3 regions of the Rahnella sp. EDr1-12 genome follow, and region 2 is predicted to be linked to each of the others. Evidence: predicted binding sites of a transcription regulator. Region 2 holds the regulator's gene; each other region holds the start of a gene.
The links. The regulator LexA, encoded in region 2, represses DNA repair genes until DNA is damaged. The targets are predictions, from matches to a motif close to TNCTGTATGTACATACAGNA.

Region 1: the regulator LexA is predicted to act here: its motif matches at 1,629-1,648, upstream of uvrB (excinuclease ABC subunit UvrB).
Region 3: the regulator LexA is predicted to act here: its motif matches at 4,514-4,533, upstream of umuD (translesion error-prone DNA polymerase V autoproteolytic subunit).

Annotation. Positions count from the first base shown of each region.
Region 1 covers NZ_JBLZNY010000001.1:971,284-977,167, forward strand. The annotation lists gene uvrB (excinuclease ABC subunit UvrB) at 1-1,504, opposite strand, end outside; gene ACO0U8_RS04585 (ABC transporter ATP-binding protein) at 2,495-3,205, shown strand; gene bioD (dethiobiotin synthase) at 3,215-3,901, opposite strand; gene bioC (malonyl-ACP O-methyltransferase BioC) at 3,965-4,771, opposite strand; gene bioF (8-amino-7-oxononanoate synthase) at 4,755-5,884, opposite strand, start outside.
Region 2 covers NZ_JBLZNY010000001.1:2,028,067-2,033,950, reverse strand. The annotation lists gene plsB (glycerol-3-phosphate 1-O-acyltransferase PlsB) at 1-1,070, opposite strand, end outside; gene ACO0U8_RS09340 (diacylglycerol kinase) at 1,211-1,579, shown strand; gene lexA (transcriptional repressor LexA) at 1,699-2,307, shown strand; gene dinF (MATE family efflux transporter DinF) at 2,573-3,937, shown strand; gene ACO0U8_RS09325 (CsbD family protein) at 4,129-4,338, shown strand; gene zur (zinc uptake transcriptional repressor Zur) at 4,529-5,038, opposite strand; gene ACO0U8_RS09315 (ROK family transcriptional regulator) at 5,138-5,884, opposite strand, start outside.
Region 3 covers NZ_JBLZNY010000003.1:216,144-222,027, reverse strand. The annotation lists gene ACO0U8_RS14890 (methyl-accepting chemotaxis protein) at 1-564, shown strand, start outside; gene ACO0U8_RS14885 (YebG family protein) at 802-1,188, shown strand; gene ACO0U8_RS14880 (M35 family metallo-endopeptidase) at 1,281-1,913, opposite strand; gene ACO0U8_RS14875 (LysR family transcriptional regulator) at 2,258-3,151, shown strand; gene ACO0U8_RS14870 (aldo/keto reductase) at 3,191-4,180, opposite strand; gene umuD (translesion error-prone DNA polymerase V autoproteolytic subunit) at 4,553-4,990, shown strand; gene umuC (translesion error-prone DNA polymerase V subunit UmuC) at 4,974-5,884, shown strand, end outside.

The DNA.
Region 1 (5,884 bases), 1.1 Mb from region 2:
CGACCAGCACGTCAAATTCGCCCAGACGCAGGTCACGGATGATCTCCACGCGCTCCACGGTATCGATGTCAGAGTGCAGGTAACGCACCTTCTCGCCGTGTTCTTCCAGATACTCGGTCAAATCCTCCGCCATACGTTTGGTCAGCGTAGTGACCAGCACACGCTCATTGATGGCAACACGTTTGCGAATTTCAGACAGCAGGTCATCAACCTGAGTCGTTACCGGGCGCACTTCAATCAGCGGGTCGAGCAGACCGGTCGGACGCACCACCTGTTCCACCACATCGCCACCGGATTTTTCCATCTCATAGGTGCCCGGCGTCGCCGAGACGTAGATACTTTGCGGGGCGGCGGCTTCGAATTCCTCAAAGCGCATCGGGCGGTTATCCAGCGCGGACGGCAGACGGAATCCGTATTCCACCAGGGTTTCTTTACGCGAACGGTCGCCTTTGTACATGCCGCCGATTTGCGGAATGGTGACGTGGGATTCATCGACAATCAGCAGGCCATCGGCGGGCAGATAGTCAAACAGCGTCGGTGGCGGCTCGCCCGGCCCGCGGCCAGAAAGATAGCGCGAGTAGTTTTCGATACCGGAGCAATAGCCCAGTTCATTCATCATTTCGAGATCAAACTGCGTGCGCTGGCTGATACGTTGCTCTTCCAGCAGCTTGTTGTTGTCCAGCAGCACTTTGCGCCGGTCGGCCAGTTCGATTTTGATGTCTTCCATCGCCTGCACAATACGCTCGCGTGGCGTCACGTAGTGCGTTTTAGGGTAGATGGTGAAACGCGGCACTTCATGCTGAACCTGACCGGTCAGGGGATCAAACAGCGACAGCCGCTCAACTTCCTGATCAAACAGCTCAATGCGCACCGCCAGATCGTCTGACTCCGCCGGGAAGACGTCAATCACTTCGCCGCGCACGCGGAAGGTACTGCGCTGAAACGCCTGGTCGTTGCGGGCGTATTGCAGTTCGGCCAGACGGCGCAGGATAGAGCGCTGATCGATAATCATGCCCTTGGTCAGATGCAGCATCATTTTGAGATACAGATCCGGATCGCCCAGACCATAAATCGCCGACACTGACGCCACCACGATCACGTCGCGACGCTCCAGCAGTGCTTTCGTGGCCGAAAGACGCATCTGCTCAATGTGTTCGTTTACCGAGGCATCTTTTTCGATAAAAGTGTCAGAGCTCGGGACATACGCCTCGGGCTGATAGTAATCGTAGTAAGAGACAAAATATTCGACGGCGTTGTCCGGGAAGAACTCTTTCATTTCGCCGTAGAGCTGTGCGGCCAGCGTTTTGTTGGGCGCCAGCACCATCGTCGGGCGGTTCAGATCGGCGATCACATTCGCCACGGTAAAGGTTTTGCCGGAGCCGGTTACACCGAGCAGCGTCTGATGGGCCAGGCCGTTCTCCAGCCCCTCTTCGAGACGACGTATCGCGTCGGGCTGATCGCCTGATGGTTTAAATTCGGAATGCAGTTTGAACACTTTACTCATGACGGGCTACCTGACTGAAGAAGAAAACGCACAAGACCATTCTAAAAGAACAAGACCGTGGGCGGTGAATGAGTATGGAAGACTCCGCGCTTTTTGCCACTCTTGATTTTTACCGCCGCTATAATACTGTATATAAAACCAGCCTCCAATGACTATTCTTCACACAAGGCTTAACCGGTTGCCTTACCTGCACTTTTTTAGGTGATGACAATCCCCTCTTTTCACCATCAGATGACATTTATCCTCAAAATTTATCATCTGATAACTTACTGACAACAGGTTGACGAAAACTGACACAGTAAAGACGACAGAATTGTGACCGTATTGCTTTTAACTAACCTGTTGATAATAAATCACTTCATGAAAAAGCTGCGAATACGGGCAAACCGAGCGCAACCCGCGTCCCGTCTCGCCTGTAGCATCTTTTCTCACTCTCATGCACAAGGTTATCCACAGGAATAGTGGATAAGTCACAGCGCGCCGCATACAGCGGGAGTTAGTAAAAAACCTCATTTAGGCATCCGGGACCCCTGAGTGGTCTTTTTTAGTTATTTTTTATCTTTTTTATCACCTTATTTATGCCTATTTTGACTGAATTTCAGGGCGTAAGTTTCTTGCAAAAACCAAAACCCCAACTCTGAAGGACGGCTGAACAAAATATGCCCCGCCCTCTTGCACCAAAATCAGTGAACCCGGCACTGGCAAAGTGCAGCGCTATTCTCCATATGCACTGTGAACCACATCAAAACCTGAGCAACGCTTATGAATAATCCGAAATCCCTGCCCGCTGCCGCGTTAACAGCCCGGTAACTTCTCTTTTTATTGTCACCACAAGAAACTTGGCCTGAGAGTTGCAAATTCCCTGCTGTGAGAGATTTTATGAAGCATTCCGCTGCGTAAGGTGCAAACAGTGGAATAAAAATGTCAGAAAAATGACAGTGGCCGTCAAAGTGATGTTCAGCGGAAAGCTCCGTGAGCGAGGGAGGTCTGATGTTAAGTGTAAAATCAGTTAATCAGTATTACGGTCAAAAACACATTCTCTGGGATATCAATCTCGAGCTTTATCGCGGGCAATGTACCGGGCTTATCGGCAGAAACGGCGTGGGGAAAACCACGCTGATTAACTGCATCATGGGGCATCTGCCGGTGAAAAGCGGCGCGATTTTCTGGCAATCAGCCAATGAAGAACCGCAAAGTTTGCTGAATTTGCCGGTAGAAAGCCGGGCGCAGATGGGCATTGGCTACGTGCCGCAGGGGCGGCAGATTTTTTCGCAGATGAGCGTCGATGAAAATCTGCAAATTGCCATGATGTCCAGCCGGAATAAGACGCGTCGCGTGCCTGAGCAGGTGTACGACCTGTTTCCGGTACTTAAGGAGATGGGAGCACGCAAGGCGGGAGAGCTGGATGAGAGCCAGCAACAGCAACTGGCGATCAGCCGCGCGCTGGTTCAGCAGCCGGAACTGCTGATCCTCGACGAACCGACCGAGCACACCAGCGCGGCGATGGCAGCGAATATGGGGAATATCATTCACCGTCTTAACCGTGATCTCGGCCTGACGCTGCTGCTGGTGGGCCATAAGCTGCCCTTTATCCGCACCGTCGCTGACCGGTTCTGTCTGGTTGATGGCGGGCGTAACGTCGCGCAGGGCACGCTGGCACAGCTCGACGATACGCTGGTCAAAGACTATCTGACCTTCTGACTGCCGGTTTTAACGCTCAGTGTGGCCGAGGCGGGTCAGATCGAGATATTGCCCCAGATTACCGTCAGGCCCGGTTAACAGGTACGGGATCTCGCCCAGCAGTGGCGCAGGCAGCATACGCGTGAGCGTATCGATATATGCCTGATGATGCTTCCCCGTTTCCTGTATATCGTTGGCTATCCATCCCGCAAGCTGTAAACCGCTGTGTGCGATGGCCTGCGCGGTCAGCACGGCATGGTTGATACACCCCAGGCGCATACCGACCACCAGCACAACCGGTAACTGTTCAGCCTTCACCCAGTCGGCAAAGGTATAACTGGCGGTGAGCGGCGTAAACCAGCCGCCTGCGCCTTCCACTACCACCCAGTCAGCCAGCGGTTCGAGGTGACGCAACCCTTGCGATAACACCGCCGGATCGATCGGACGCTTTTCAATTTCGCTGACGATGTGCGGCGAGGTCGGTTCGATAAAGGTGCACGGATTCACTTCGTCATAACGTAAACCCACAGTGCTGAACGCCTGCAGCGCCAGCGCGTCACTGTTGCGCGCTCCTTCCGGCGTCATTTCACTGCCAGAAGCCACCGGTTTGTACCCGGCGGTGGTGTGTCCGGCACGCGCTGCGGCCTGTAAAAATGCGGTAGTTGCGACGGTTTTACCGACTTCAGTGTCGGTACCGGTGATGAAGTATTTTGTCATGATTTATTCTGCTAAAAATCTGATGTGGGTTTAGCTCTCTCCCCTTCACAGGGGAGGAGTTGATCAGCGTGGGATCAGTTCTTCGACCTGCAAAATACCGTAGACCAGCCGGTAGTTGAGGGGCAGGATGCCGTCGCGGCGAACGTAGTGTTTTTCCAGCAATTGCAGGCGCTCCCGGCCACCCAGCCCGCCGATGCGGCCATTTTTAATGTGCGTCGCGCCGATGCCTTTTAGTGAGCGCATCAGCGACATCACGTCCGGGAATTCTGCAATGTGATCGCTGAAGGTGACTTCATGGCGATACGGCGCGCAGGCCTCGGCAATTTTGTCCGGCGTGAGAAATTTGTTCACGTGACGACGTCCGTCTACTTTCATCCAGGCAGCGGCCAGCTCATTGAGCGAACCTTCCGCCAGCGTCGAAAACAGCACCAGCCCGCCGTTGCGGGTCACGCGGTGCATCTCTTCCAGCGCACGGGGCAATGCATTGCACCACTGCACGGCCAGATTGCTGAAACAGATATCGACAGAGTTATCCGCAAACGGCAGACGCTCGATATCGCCTGGCACATACTGTTGAGCCGAATCCAGTTCCCTGGCGCGGTTTAACATGCCTTCGGAGAGATCCAGCGCAATGACATTCTGCCCCTGCGCTTTCCAGAAGCGGCTGAAATAACCGGTGCCGCAACCTGCATCCACGACGGTATTCCCTGTCCCGTCCAGACCGTACATTTTCAGATAAGGCGCGGCGAGAGACAGCAATTCCTCCCCCACGTCACGCTGCAGTTGTGCGGCGTTTTCATAACTGATGGCGGCACGACTGAACGCGTCGGCCACCGCTTGTTTATTCACTAATTCAGTGACTGCACCCATGAAGGGACTCCAGCAAAAAATCGATATCTTCAGGTCCGTGCGCCGCCGTCAGCGTGATACGCAACCGCGCACTGCCCGGCGGTACCGTCGGTGGACGGATGGCGCTGACCCACAACCCGCGCTCGCGCAGCCTGGCGGCCAGATCCAGCGCGGGCTGATTTTCGCCCACAATAACGGGCTGGATCGCGGTCTGCGAGCCGGTCAGCTTATAAGGCAATCCGGCGGCACCTGAACGAAAACGGGCAATATTGGCGGCCAGTTTATCACGCAGGCCGTCGTCTTGCTGGATCCGCGCCAGCGATGCCTGTAACGCACACACCTGTGCGGCGGGCATTGCGGTGCTGTAAATCAGATGACGGGCGAACTGCAACAGGTAATCTGCGGTCGCATCATCACACAATACCGCCGCTCCGCTGCAGCCGAACGCTTTACCGAAGGTGACCACCAGCAGTTCCGGCCGAATGCCCTGCTGCCAGCAACTTCCCCGCCCTTCCTCGCCGATAACGCCCACCCCGTGCGCATCATCGACCATCATCCAGCTGCCATGCGCCTGGGACAGCTTATGCAGATCTGCCAGCGGTGCGGCATCGCCGTCCATGCTGAACACGCCTTCGGTCACCACCAGCGTTTCCCCGCTCACCGGTTTTTCCAGCAAGCGCTGTAAGGATCCCGGCTGATTGTGATGAAAACGACGCAGTTGCGAAGGCGCATGGGCGGCGGCTTCCAGCAAGGAAGCATGGCTGAGTTTGTCGGCCAGCACGCGATCCTCACTTTGCATCAGCGCCGCCAGAATCGCCTGGTTGGCAGCAAAACCGGAGATGAACAGCAGCGCGCGCGGATAGCCCTGCCAGGCTGCCAGTTGCTGCTCAAACTCTGCGTGCGCATCGCTGTAGCCGGTGACGTGCCCGGAACCGCCACTGCCGACGCCATATTTCGCCGCGCCCTGCTGCCAGGCGGCGATCACCTCAGCGTCCTGACTCAACCCCAGATAATCATTACCTGAGAAGTTCAGATAGCGGCGGTCGCCCTGTGTCAGATAGCGCGCGCTGCCGCCCCGGTTTGGCTGCCGCACTCGGAAAGCGGCGGCCTGCTGACGGGCCAAAATCGCGGCGT
Region 2 (5,884 bases):
CCTTTAAAGGTACGGCGAATGAAGAACGCGCCCAGACGGCGGAAAATCGGGCCGGCTGGCCAGAAATTCAGGTTGATACCGGCAGCAATGTGCGGTGGCACCAGCCCCTGGTGATAAAGCACGTAAGACAACAGCAGGTAATCCATGTGGCTGCGGTGGCAGGGCACATACACGATTTCCTGTCCGTCTTGCGCTAACTGGCGTACGCGCTCGGCATTGTTGACGTTGATGCCCTTATACAGGCGGTTCCACGTCCAGCTCAGCACGCGGTCAGAAAGGCGCACGGCTTCATAAGAGAAGTTTGCGGCAATTTCCTCCATCAGTGCGATAGCGTTTTGCTGGGCTTTTTCATGAGAAATTTTCTTGCTGCGCGCTTCGTCTTCAATCGCTTTTTCGATGGCTTTAGAGGCCAGCAGCTTATTGAACAAATCCTGACGGGCAGGAAGACGAGGACCGACGGCCGCCAGACGCAGACGGGAGAAGTGCATACGCGCTACGCGGGCCAGTTTCTGCGCGATGGTTTTATCCGTCCCGTGCTCGGTCGCCATGTAGCGCAACGAAACGGTATTGGAGAAACGGACAAAACTGTCGCGGCCCAGCCACAATACGGCGAAGAATTTCTGGATCCCGTTCAGCACGCGCAGATGCGGCGTGTCCTGACCTTCACGGCCTGGTGCCCGACCGAACATCACCGACACCGGCAACATCTGAATGTCTAATTCCGGGTTATTGCGGTGCAGGTCCAGATAGTCATGGAACAGCTTTACGGATTCCTGCTTCGGCGTGTAATACGAGAACACGCGCGGGCCTTCCGCGATAAACACGTGGCTTGGCAGCAGCGTTCCGTCGATATCCAGCGGGATCAGGGGATCGGGCAAATTCTGGGCGAGACACTGCGCACGCAGGGTCAGCAAATCTGCTTTGGAGTTATAAGGTAATACGTACAGGATCGGGCGCGTCGGGTCTAAGTGCAACTCGGTAACCGGATCTGTAGGTATGACTTTGCTCTTTACCAGCATCGAAAGCGGTAAATTCAATAATGTGTAATAAAGTCTACGCCAACCTGACATAAAAACGTGAAGCCTCTTGTTAGCCATTTCGCCGCAAGGATACCAGAAAGCTCAAATGAGATCTGTGGTGATGAGATACCATTAAACCGCTAAAATGCATCAAACACCCGAAGGACAACCCCTCAAGGATCAGTAACAGAATGGCGAACCAAGTCACTGGATTTACCCGAATTTATAAAGCAGCCGGTTACTCATGGAAAGGGCTGAAAGCGGCATGGCAGAATGAAGCTGCCTTTCGTCAGGAAGCCAGCGCTGCTATCCCGTTAATTTTTCTCTCTTTCTGGTTCGATGTCAGCAGCATTGAACGCATCTTACTCATAGGCTCAGTGGTGCTGGTTTGCGTGGTCGAACTGCTCAACAGCGCCGTGGAATGTGCGATTGACCGCATCGGACCTGAGTTCCACGTTCTTTCTGGCCGTGCAAAAGATATTGGCTCGGCTGCCGTACTGCTCACCATCATATTGGCGATTTTTGTCTGGGTCAGCATCTTTTGGCCGCGATGGTTCTGATTTGGAATCTGTCTTCCAGTAATCGTGCTTATGCACTGTTTTTATTCAATCTTAGGTTTTCATTGCCCGTTTAGCTGTATATACTCACAGCTAGACTGTATAAACAACCAGGGGGCGGAATGAAAGCTTTAACGACCAGACAACAAGAGGTCTATGACCTGATTCGCGATCATATCTCCACCACGGGTATGCCACCAACCCGCGCGGAGATTGCCGCTCGTCTTGGGTTCCGTTCCCCGAATGCTGCGGAAGAACATCTGAAAGCGCTGGCACGTAAAGGCGTGATCGAGATTGTTTCCGGCGCGTCACGCGGTATTCGTCTGCTGATGGAAGAAGAAGAAGGTTTACCGCTGATCGGCCGCGTTGCCGCCGGTGAACCTCTGCTCGCTCAGCAACATATCGAAGGGCATTATCAGGTTGATCCGGCGATGTTTAAGCCGAGCGCCGATTTCCTGCTGCGTGTCAGCGGTATGTCGATGCGTGATATCGGTATCCTCGACGGCGATTTACTGGCTGTTCATAAAACGCAGGACGTGCGTAATGGTCAGGTTGTCGTAGCCCGTATTGATGATGAAGTCACCGTGAAACGCCTGAAAAAACAGGGCAGCGTGGTGCAGTTATTGCCGGAAAACAGCGAGTTCCAGCCTATCGTGGTGGATTTACGTGAGCAGAATTTCAGTATTGAAGGGTTGGCCGTAGGCGTTATTCGCAACGGCGACTGGATTTAACCTTCGTACTTCGGGCTATCTCTGTGTTGGCTGCCTTCGCGAACCCTGGTCACATACTTGTGTATGCCCCCGACGTTCGTTCAGTTGCCGCCTTGATGTAACTCGAATGACTGGGTCAAATTGTTGATCCAAAGGGTCATGTTTTTGATTTGCGGGTCGTGAGCCGCCTCTGACATACCGCTAAGCTTTAACGTTTCATCTCGTCGCCCCTCTCGGGGCGATGTCATTTACAGGCATATCCCGAACCTCCGGCATGAGATTCTCTATGCAACAACATTCCCTTCTTCAAAAGCTAAAACACACCTTTTTGAGCCCGACCGATAAAGCCCTCTGGATGCTCGCGCTACCGATGATTTTTTCCAATATCACCGTGCCGTTGCTGGGGTTAGTGGATACGGCAGTGATCGGTCATCTCGACAGCCCCGACTATCTTGGCGGCGTTGCGGTCGGTTCGATGATCACCACCTTCCTGTTTATGATGCTGCTCTTTCTGCGCATGAGTACCACCGGTATGACCGCTCAGGCGCTCGGAGCGCAAGACAACCTGTTGCTGGCCCGCGCGTTCGTACAACCCTTTCTTCTGGCCGTGCTCGCCGGTGTGGTGATCTTGCTTTTCCGCCACCCTCTGATGGAAGGCGCTTTTCACATCGTCGGCGGGAGCCAGTCTGTGCTTGAACAGGCGCGGCTTTTTCTGGAGATCCGCTGGTACAGCGCCCCTGCGTCTCTGGCAAATCTGGTGATTTTGGGCTGGCTGCTTGGTATCCAGTACGTGCGCGGGCCGGTAATGCTGCTGATTGCCGGTAATCTGCTGAACATCGTGTTGGATCTTTGGCTGGTGATAGGGCTTGGCTGGAATGTCCGTGGTGCCGCCACGGCCACGGCCTGCTCAGAATATTTTACGCTGTTTATCGGATTGTTTTTGGTCTGGCGCGTGATGCAGCGCCGGGGCATCAGCCCTGCGCTGTTAACCTCTGCCTGGCGCGGTGATCTGCGGCGGCTGTTAAGTCTTAACCGCGACATTATGCTGCGCTCACTGCTTCTTCAACTTTGCTTTGCCTCACTGACCATTCTGGGGGCGCGTCTGGGCAGCCATATTGTGGCGGTCAATGCCGTGTTGATGAATCTTCTGACCTTCACCGCTTTTGCGCTCGACGGTTTTGCTTACGCCATTGAAGCCCATTCAGGTGAGGCGTTTGGCGCCCGCAATCGCGAAAAATTGCTCAATGTCTGGCGTGCCGCATGCCGTCAGGCCGGGCTGGTCGCTCTGGCATTTGCACTGATATACGCGCTGACCGGTGAACAGATTATCAATGCGCTGACGTCGTTACCGGAGCTGCGCCAGCTGGCCGATCGTTATCTTGGCTGGCAGATTGTTCTGCCGCTGGTGGCGGTGTGGTGTTATCTGCTCGACGGGATGTTTATCGGCGCCACGCGCGGAAGGGATATGCGTAACAGTATGGCGGTTGCCGCGCTGGGGTACGGGCTGACGCTGTTCACTTTGCCAATATTGGGTAACCACGCGCTTTGGCTGGCGCTGACGGTGTTCCTCGGATTACGTGGTATTGCACTGGGCTGGATATGGCACCGCTACTGGCAGCGCGACAGCTGGTTTTCATCGTCAGTTCACTGAATTAGCGGGCTTTTCAAACGGTGGGTAATCGCGGGTTGCCGTTATATCGTGCTTTGGAATAATCCTAATAATGGTTTTTATCCCTCCGATGGCAGGATAAATCGAAATTCTCTACTAACCTTTAAAGTGTTAAGCCCGAGCTGCAGCGGTAATCCGCAGCTCCACAACCCTAAGGTAACAGGAGATATTTTATGAATAAGGACCAAGCCGACGGTAACTGGAAGCAGTTTAAAGGCAAAGTAAAAGAAAAATGGGGCAAGCTGACCGATGATGACCTGACTGTCGTTGAAGGTAAACGCGATCAGCTGGTAGGGAAGATTCAGGAGCGTTACGGCTATCAGAAAGATCAGGCCGAAAAAGAGCTCAAAGATTGGGAATCAAGCAACAAATATCACTGGTAAAGCGCGACTCCCCCTCGCGTGTCAGTGACGTATCCTGAGATTTAGCTGCTCCTACCCGGAACGCTTCAGGATACGGGTACACGGATGTACCCAACTGCTTCACTGTATAAACTTGTGCAAAACGTCCATTACCCGAACATTTCACCCGCTAATGACCTTCCGCTATAAACTCCGCTTTAAACCCGACCCATCAGCGTTTCTTCACCACAATTGAATGATCGTGATCGCAGTGATCGTGGCTCTCGCAGGTTTCAACGACCTTGCAGTCGCCGCACAAGCCATGCGCTTCGACCACGGAATGACGCAGTTCAAAACCCGAATCCAGTGCCAGTTTCGCTAAGCGTTCTTCGATGCCGTCAGTGGTTTTTTCTGTTACCAGCCCGCAGCGATCGCAGATAAACAGCGCAGAGGTGTGGCTCGGCTCTTCGAAATGGTGGCACAGCACATAACTGTTGGCTGACTCGACCCGATGAATAAAGCCCTGTTCCAGCAGGAAATCCAGCGCCCGGTAAACGGTGGGCGGTTTAGCCTGTGGCTCGCTGACACGCAACAGATCCAGTAAATCATAGGCGCTGATCGCACCGGGTTGTTGCGCCATCAGACGCAGTACTTCCAGCCGCTGCGGGGTAAGGCGAACATTGCGCTGCTGGCAAAGTTCTTCAGCTTGTGAAAGTAATTTTTCCGGATTATTCAGGGTCATAGCAACGTTCTCTGAGCGCAGATGGGGGTCGATAAGCCACATCATGCGGCCATCTTTGATTTTATCATGCTTCGGCCAAATCGACGAATTATGCGCCGTTCAGCCCGCCATCGCGTCCAGTGCCTTTTCCACATACAGATAGCCAATGCCCATAATTTGCTGCTCCCGGCTCAGCGTGCCCGGTGCAATATGCGTCGCCTGAGTTTTGACATGATCGGTACGGTCAAAAGGATTGAGGCCGCTTTGTGCGCAGACGGTTTTCAGCCAGGCATCGCCAAAACCGCAACTGCGACCATAAAGATAAATGTGATTGATATTCAGAATGTTGAGGAAGTTATACAGGCTCAATCCCAGTGCGCGGGCGCCTTCCATCACCTGTTCGCAAATGGCGCTTTCGCCCTGATGATAGCGGTCGATCAGTTCCTGCGTTGAGGGCGTGCGGGTGAAAGAGTCCGCAGGCTCGAGCAGACGTGCTTTTTTCTTTAATGCCGACAATGACGCCAGTGTTTCGAGGCAACCATACCGCCCGCAGGCGCAACGGTCGCCGTGAGGATCAACGATGGTATGCCCAATCTGTCCGCTGCCAAACAGATTGCCGCGATAGATTTTGTCGTTGATTACGAAAGAGGAACCAATGCCGTAATCGACATTGATCACGCAAAAATCCTGATGATTATTAGTATTTTGCCATTTCTCCGCCAGCGCCAGCATGATGCAATCGTTATCCATCAGGATGTCGGTTTGCAGCTTTTCTTCCAGCAGATATTTAATCTCAATTTCACCGGTCCAGGGCGCCTGCGGCATCCGCTGTGACACGCCGGTGGTCGGATTGACCTGACCGTGGAT
Region 3 (5,884 bases), on a different contig from region 2:
ATCGCTTTCCAGACCAACATTCTGGCGCTGAACGCCGCGGTAGAAGCCGCCCGCGCGGGTGAGCAGGGGCGTGGATTTGCGGTGGTGGCCTCAGAAGTTCGCAACCTCGCGCAGCGCTCTGCCTCTGCGGCAAAAGAGATCAAAGTGCTGATCGACGATTCTGTGTCTAAAGTCGATAACGGCACGCAACTGGTGGCGAAAGCCGGTGCCACCATGGCGGAAGTGGTGTCCAGCGTGAAGAACGTGACGGATATCGTCGGTGAAATCTCCATCGCCAGCCATGAGCAAAGCACGGGGATCGAAGAGATCAATAAAGCCATCACCCAAATGGACGAAGTGACGCAGCAGAACGCCGCGTTAGTGCAGGAAGCCTCGTCGGCGGCGTATTCCCTGAACGAGCAGGCCGAGCGTCTGGCGGAGTCCATCAGCATCTTTAAAGTCAGCGCGGCGGGAGTGAACACCCCGGAGCGTCAGGCGCCGCCGTTGAAAAGACCGGCGCTGCTGGCTCACCGCATGAATTCTCCGCTGGACAAAGGTGATGAAGGTTCCTGGGAGACGTTTTAATTCCGGGTTGATCGTCTCTTTCCGATAAACCTCTGACGCCAGCCCACGGGCGTCAGAGGTTGCTCAGCCTCTGTTTCTTATCCCGATAGCCGCTTTTTCTCCCGCTGAAAACCTCTTTCTTTGATCCCGCCGTATAATGCGTGCCATTAAAAATACGCATCAAAAATTTAAATGTATGATGTCAGCGTTACCTATTGTTGATATACTGTACATAATTACAGTATAAGGAGTGAAATCATGGCTGTTGAAACAAAATTTGTGGTAGTCAGAAAAGGTGAAGAAAAAATGACATTTGCCAATAAGAAAGAAGCAGACGCCTACGACAAAATGCTCGACATGGCAGATACTTTTACTGACTGGCTGTTACAGAGCAACATTGAAATCGACGAAGCGCTGGCGGAAAGCATCGCCATGCACCTCGCCGAGCAGAAAGACGCTGTTCAGCACATCCTGCGCACCAGCAAACTGCCTGAAACGGAAAGTGCCCCGGCGAACGTCGCAGCTCAATCAGACGTGACGGAAGAGGCTGATGCACAAGACACGCATACCGAAGACGTGCAAATGGAAGAACAGCCGGAAGAAGCGGTAAAAACCAAAAAGGTACGCGCCGTCAAAGCGGCTTGATGACCTGATAATAACGCCCTGATCGCGGTTTCCCGCTGTCAGGGCGTTTTTGCGTGGGCAGGCGGGCGACGCGCACTGACACCGGGATCGGATCAGGAACACATCTCTATACAGAAACCATAATTGTCCGCGTTATGTAACGCGTATTGCGGATCTTTATCGCGTAAGTTTTTTGCCTCGTGGGCATATTTCTCGGCAGAGTAGTTGCCCGTTTTCCGGTTAGTGCCAATCACCAGATGAGAAAGCTCGTGCGCCAAGGCAATAATCTGCACGCCGTTGTTATTCCGGTTTTTCATCAGATATTTCACCCGGTCATTGGTCTGTGCGGTACAGAATTTCCTGGTTAAATAAATGGCGGGAACACGTAAAGGATCATCGAGACGCCGGGAATAAGTATACGCAATCGCGGTGGGAATATTGGCAAGGGGATCAAAAGCAATCGTTAATGGCTTGGTTGAATTAACGAAGTTTTGTAATAACGTCAGCCTGGCCAGAAGTTCCGGTGACGACTCCATGTGCTTTCCAAACCAGCTTTGCCGCGCCCAGCGCGCTCTGGCGGTATCCTGAGTGCAATATTGCAGGCCTGCCACCACCGCATTCCATGCCTGCATAATCACTTCCCGCGGGGCGATATGTTCAATGACATCGTGGGTAATATGAGGAGTCATAAAAACCTTAATTATGTGAAGCGATCCCGCCTCGTTATCTGAATGGACGAGTAGCATACCTTTTTATTCAGGCCGTTTTTAGCCGGGCGTCGTTAATTCGTTATTCCGGAGGGTGTTATTTCGGAATGATATTTTTCAGGTTGGCGGAAACAATCCAATAAATATTTATGCCATCAATTATTTTTAATTCATATATTCTAATTTCGAATGTATTTTTTCATTATTACGGGCGCGGCATCACGGCAATGCTTTTTCGCGCTCACCCGGGCTCTCCGGGTAAGCCCACGAAAATCCTCATAAAAAACAAGCATAACATCGCCCTGCGGGGGTAAACTGTCTGCGTTCATGAACTGACTTCATGAGTGCCACTTTCTGCCGCCATGCTTTTTAAGGAATACGCCATGCTAAAAGAAAACTTCAATGAGCTTCAGGTCTTTCTGGTTGTTGCCAGAGAGAGAAGTTTTACCAAAGCAGCGGGTAAACTGGGCGTCTCGCAGTCAGCGTTAAGCCATGCGATTAAAGGGCTGGAAGAGCGGTTAAACCTTCGTCTTCTCACCCGTACCACCCGCAGCGTCGCCCCGACGGAAGCGGGGGAGAGCATTATTGCCTGTCTCGAGCCACGCCTTGCCGATCTTGAGCAGGAACTTGACACCCTTCTTCAGAGCAACCGCGCCCCGTCCGGTAATATCAGGATTTCTGCGGGTGAACATGCCGCCCAAACTCTGCTGTGGCCAAAGCTAAAACCGTTTTTGTGGGAATACCCGGAAATTAATGTCGAACTGGTGGTTGATAACGGCTTCGTGAATATCGTCGATGGCCGGTTCGATGCCGGGGTTCGTCTGGGCGAGAGTGTGGATAAGGACATGGTGGCGGTCAAAATGGGGGGAGACATGCGCATGGTGGTGGTCGGCGCACCGTCGTATTTCAGCGATTACGGCACCCCGCGTACGCCGCATGAATTGCAGGATCACCGGTGTATTAACATGCGGCTGCCTACTGCCGGAGGCATATATCACTGGGAGTTTGAAAAAGAGGGCAAGCCGTTGCGCGTGAGGGTCGAAGGGCAGCTGATTTTCAATCATCTGGCTGAAAGAATTGATGCCGTGTTGTCCGGATTTGGTATTGCCTGTGTGCCGGAAGATTTGGTGGCAGAGGCGGTTAAATCGGGAGCCCTGATCCAGATCCTCGACGAATGGTGCCCGTCATTTCCGGGCTATTACCTGTATTACCCCAGCCGCAAGCAGCATCCACCGGCTTTCGCCCTGATGATTGATGCGCTGCGTTACAAAGAATGAATGACCGGCGGAATCTGCGAGAAACCGCCGGTCAGAGGCTTAACGCCCGACCCGCGCCTGCAATGCCGCCGGATAGCGCTCGCCGGTAATGTTGACTGAGTCCAGAGCCTGCGAGATTTTTTGCAAATCATCCGGTGAGAGCATCACGTCGGCTGCGGCCATGTTCTCTTCCAGACGATGCAGCTTAGTGGTGCCGGGGATAGGAACAATCCACGGTTTTTGCGCCAGTAACCAGGCCAGCGCAATTTGCGCGGAGGTAACCTGTTTTTCTGCCGCCAGTCCGGACAGCAAGACCGTCAGGTGTTCATTGGCCTCAAGCGCTTCAGCGGCAAAACGTGGCACTATGCTGCGGAAATCATCCTCGCCAAAGGTGGTACCCGTTTTGATGGCCCCGGTCAAAAAGCCTTTCCCTAACGGACTGAACGGCACGAAGCCAATCCCCAGTTCTTCAAGCGTCGGTAAAATCTCTTGCTCAGGCTGACGCCACCACATGGAGTATTCACTTTGCAGTGCCGTTACCGGCTGAACCGCATGAGCCCGGCGAATGGTTTCAACACCCGCTTCGGACAACCCGAAATGCTTCACTTTCCCTTCGGCAATCAGGTCTTTTACCGCCCCAGCCACCTCTTCAATCGGTACGTCAGGATCGACACGGTGCTGATAAAGCAGATCGATAACATCCGTTTTCAACCGACGCAGTGAACCTTCAACCGCCTGACGAATATGCTCCGGGCGGCTGTTTAAGTTCTGCTGTTTATTATCGTCGCCAAAGGTGAAGCCAAACTTGGTTGCAATAACGACCCGGTCGCGAAACGGTTTTAAGGCTTCCCCGACGACATCTTCATTCAGATAAGGGCCATACACTTCGGCGGTATCAAAAAATGTCACGCCGCGCTCAACGGCGGCACGGATTAACGCGACAGCCTCGCGGGTATCCGTCGCCGGGCCGTAGCCGTGGCTCAACCCCATACACCCCAGGCCGAGCGCTGAGACTTCAAGCCCTGAATTACCGAGATAGCGTTTTTGCATTGTTCAGTTCCTCACGATTTAGGTGAATCACAGGCGATGACATATCGCGGTGATGAATGAAGAGTAGCGGCAATCCATTAATAAATAATGGCGTGTAAACGGATAGACTCTATGAACTGAGTTCATGAATAGGGCGTTCACCTGACAATAACGTCATGCCGGGCACGCATGGCTGAGACTGCATGGCGTCTGCCTGAGCAGGGTGCGGAAAGCGTTATTATGCGAAAAAGGCGCTGATTATCTTTTTAGTGAGATCAAGCTGATAGTCCTGCGAACGAGAGGAGCGGGGGTTTATCCACGCCAGGAGCATTGATCTGAAAATCTCATCAACTATACTGTATATAAACACAGTAATTGATGTGAGAACCCCTTATGATGCTTTACAAGATCGCCGCGCGGCAGCAAAAAACGAATATTCCTTTGTATTTAAACAATATTTCAGCAGGTTTCCCCAGCCCGGCTGCCGACTATGTGGAGAAAGGGATCGATCTGGTGGCACATCTGATCGCCCATCCTTCCTCTACGTATGTGCTTAAGGTGTCCGGGGATTCTATGCGGGACGCGGCGATTATCGATGGTTCCATGCTGCTGGTCGATTTCAGCCTCAAGCCTGCCCACAATGACATTGTTGTGGCCAGCCTCGATGGGGAATTCACCGTCAAAAGGCTGATGCTTCACCCTTTTCCTCATCTGCGCGCTGAAAATCCGGCTTATGCGCCGATCCCTCTGAATGAGGACCGAGAAGTCGAGATCGTCGGCGTGGTGACAACCGTTATCAGCATGATGCATCGCAATGTACGCACTCGCTGATGTGAACTCGTTTTACGCGAGCTGCGAAGTGGCCTGGCGGCCCGATCTGCAAGGCAGACCCGTCGTGGTGCTTTCCAACAATGACGGCTGCGTGATCGCACTGTCAGCGGAAGCGAAAGCGCTCAACATAAAAATGGGCGCGCCATACTTCAAACAAAAAGCCATTTTTCAGCAACATAACGTGGTGGTGTTCAGCAGTAACTATGAGCTTTACGGAGATATGAGCCAGCGCGTGATGGATACGCTCGAGCAGATCTGTCCACAGATTGAAATTTATAGCATTGATGAAGCCTTTCTCGATCTTCGCGAGTTACCTCACAACACGGATTTGCACGCATTTGGCAAAAAGATACGGCAGACCGTGGGGCAGCATACCCGCCTGAAGATCGGCGTCGGCATCGCGCCGACCAAAACGCTGGCAAAACTCGCCAATTATGCTGCCAAAAAGTGGACTCAGTCCGAGGGCGTGATTGATCTGTCTGATCCCGCACGCCAGCGTAAACTGATGGCGCTTCTGCCCGTTGACGAGGTGTGGGGCATCGGGCGAAGGACATCAAAAAAACTGCATGATGCCGGTATCGATAAAGCCCTCAAACTGGCCGAATGCGACCTGGGATACATCAGGAAAAACTTTAGCGTGGTGATGGAAAGGACCGTGCGTGAACTGCGCGGAGAACCCTGTCTCGGATTTGAAGAATTTGCACCGGCTAAACAGCAAATTGTGTGTTCGCGCTCTTTCGGCACACGGGTCAGCGCCTATCAGGAGATGCGCGAAGCCATCTGTTTTCACGCCAGCCGCGCGGCTGAAAAACTGCGTGGCGAGCATCAGTTTTGCCGGCAAATCTGCGTATTTATTAAAACCAGCCCTTTCGACAACGGCGGCATTTATTACGG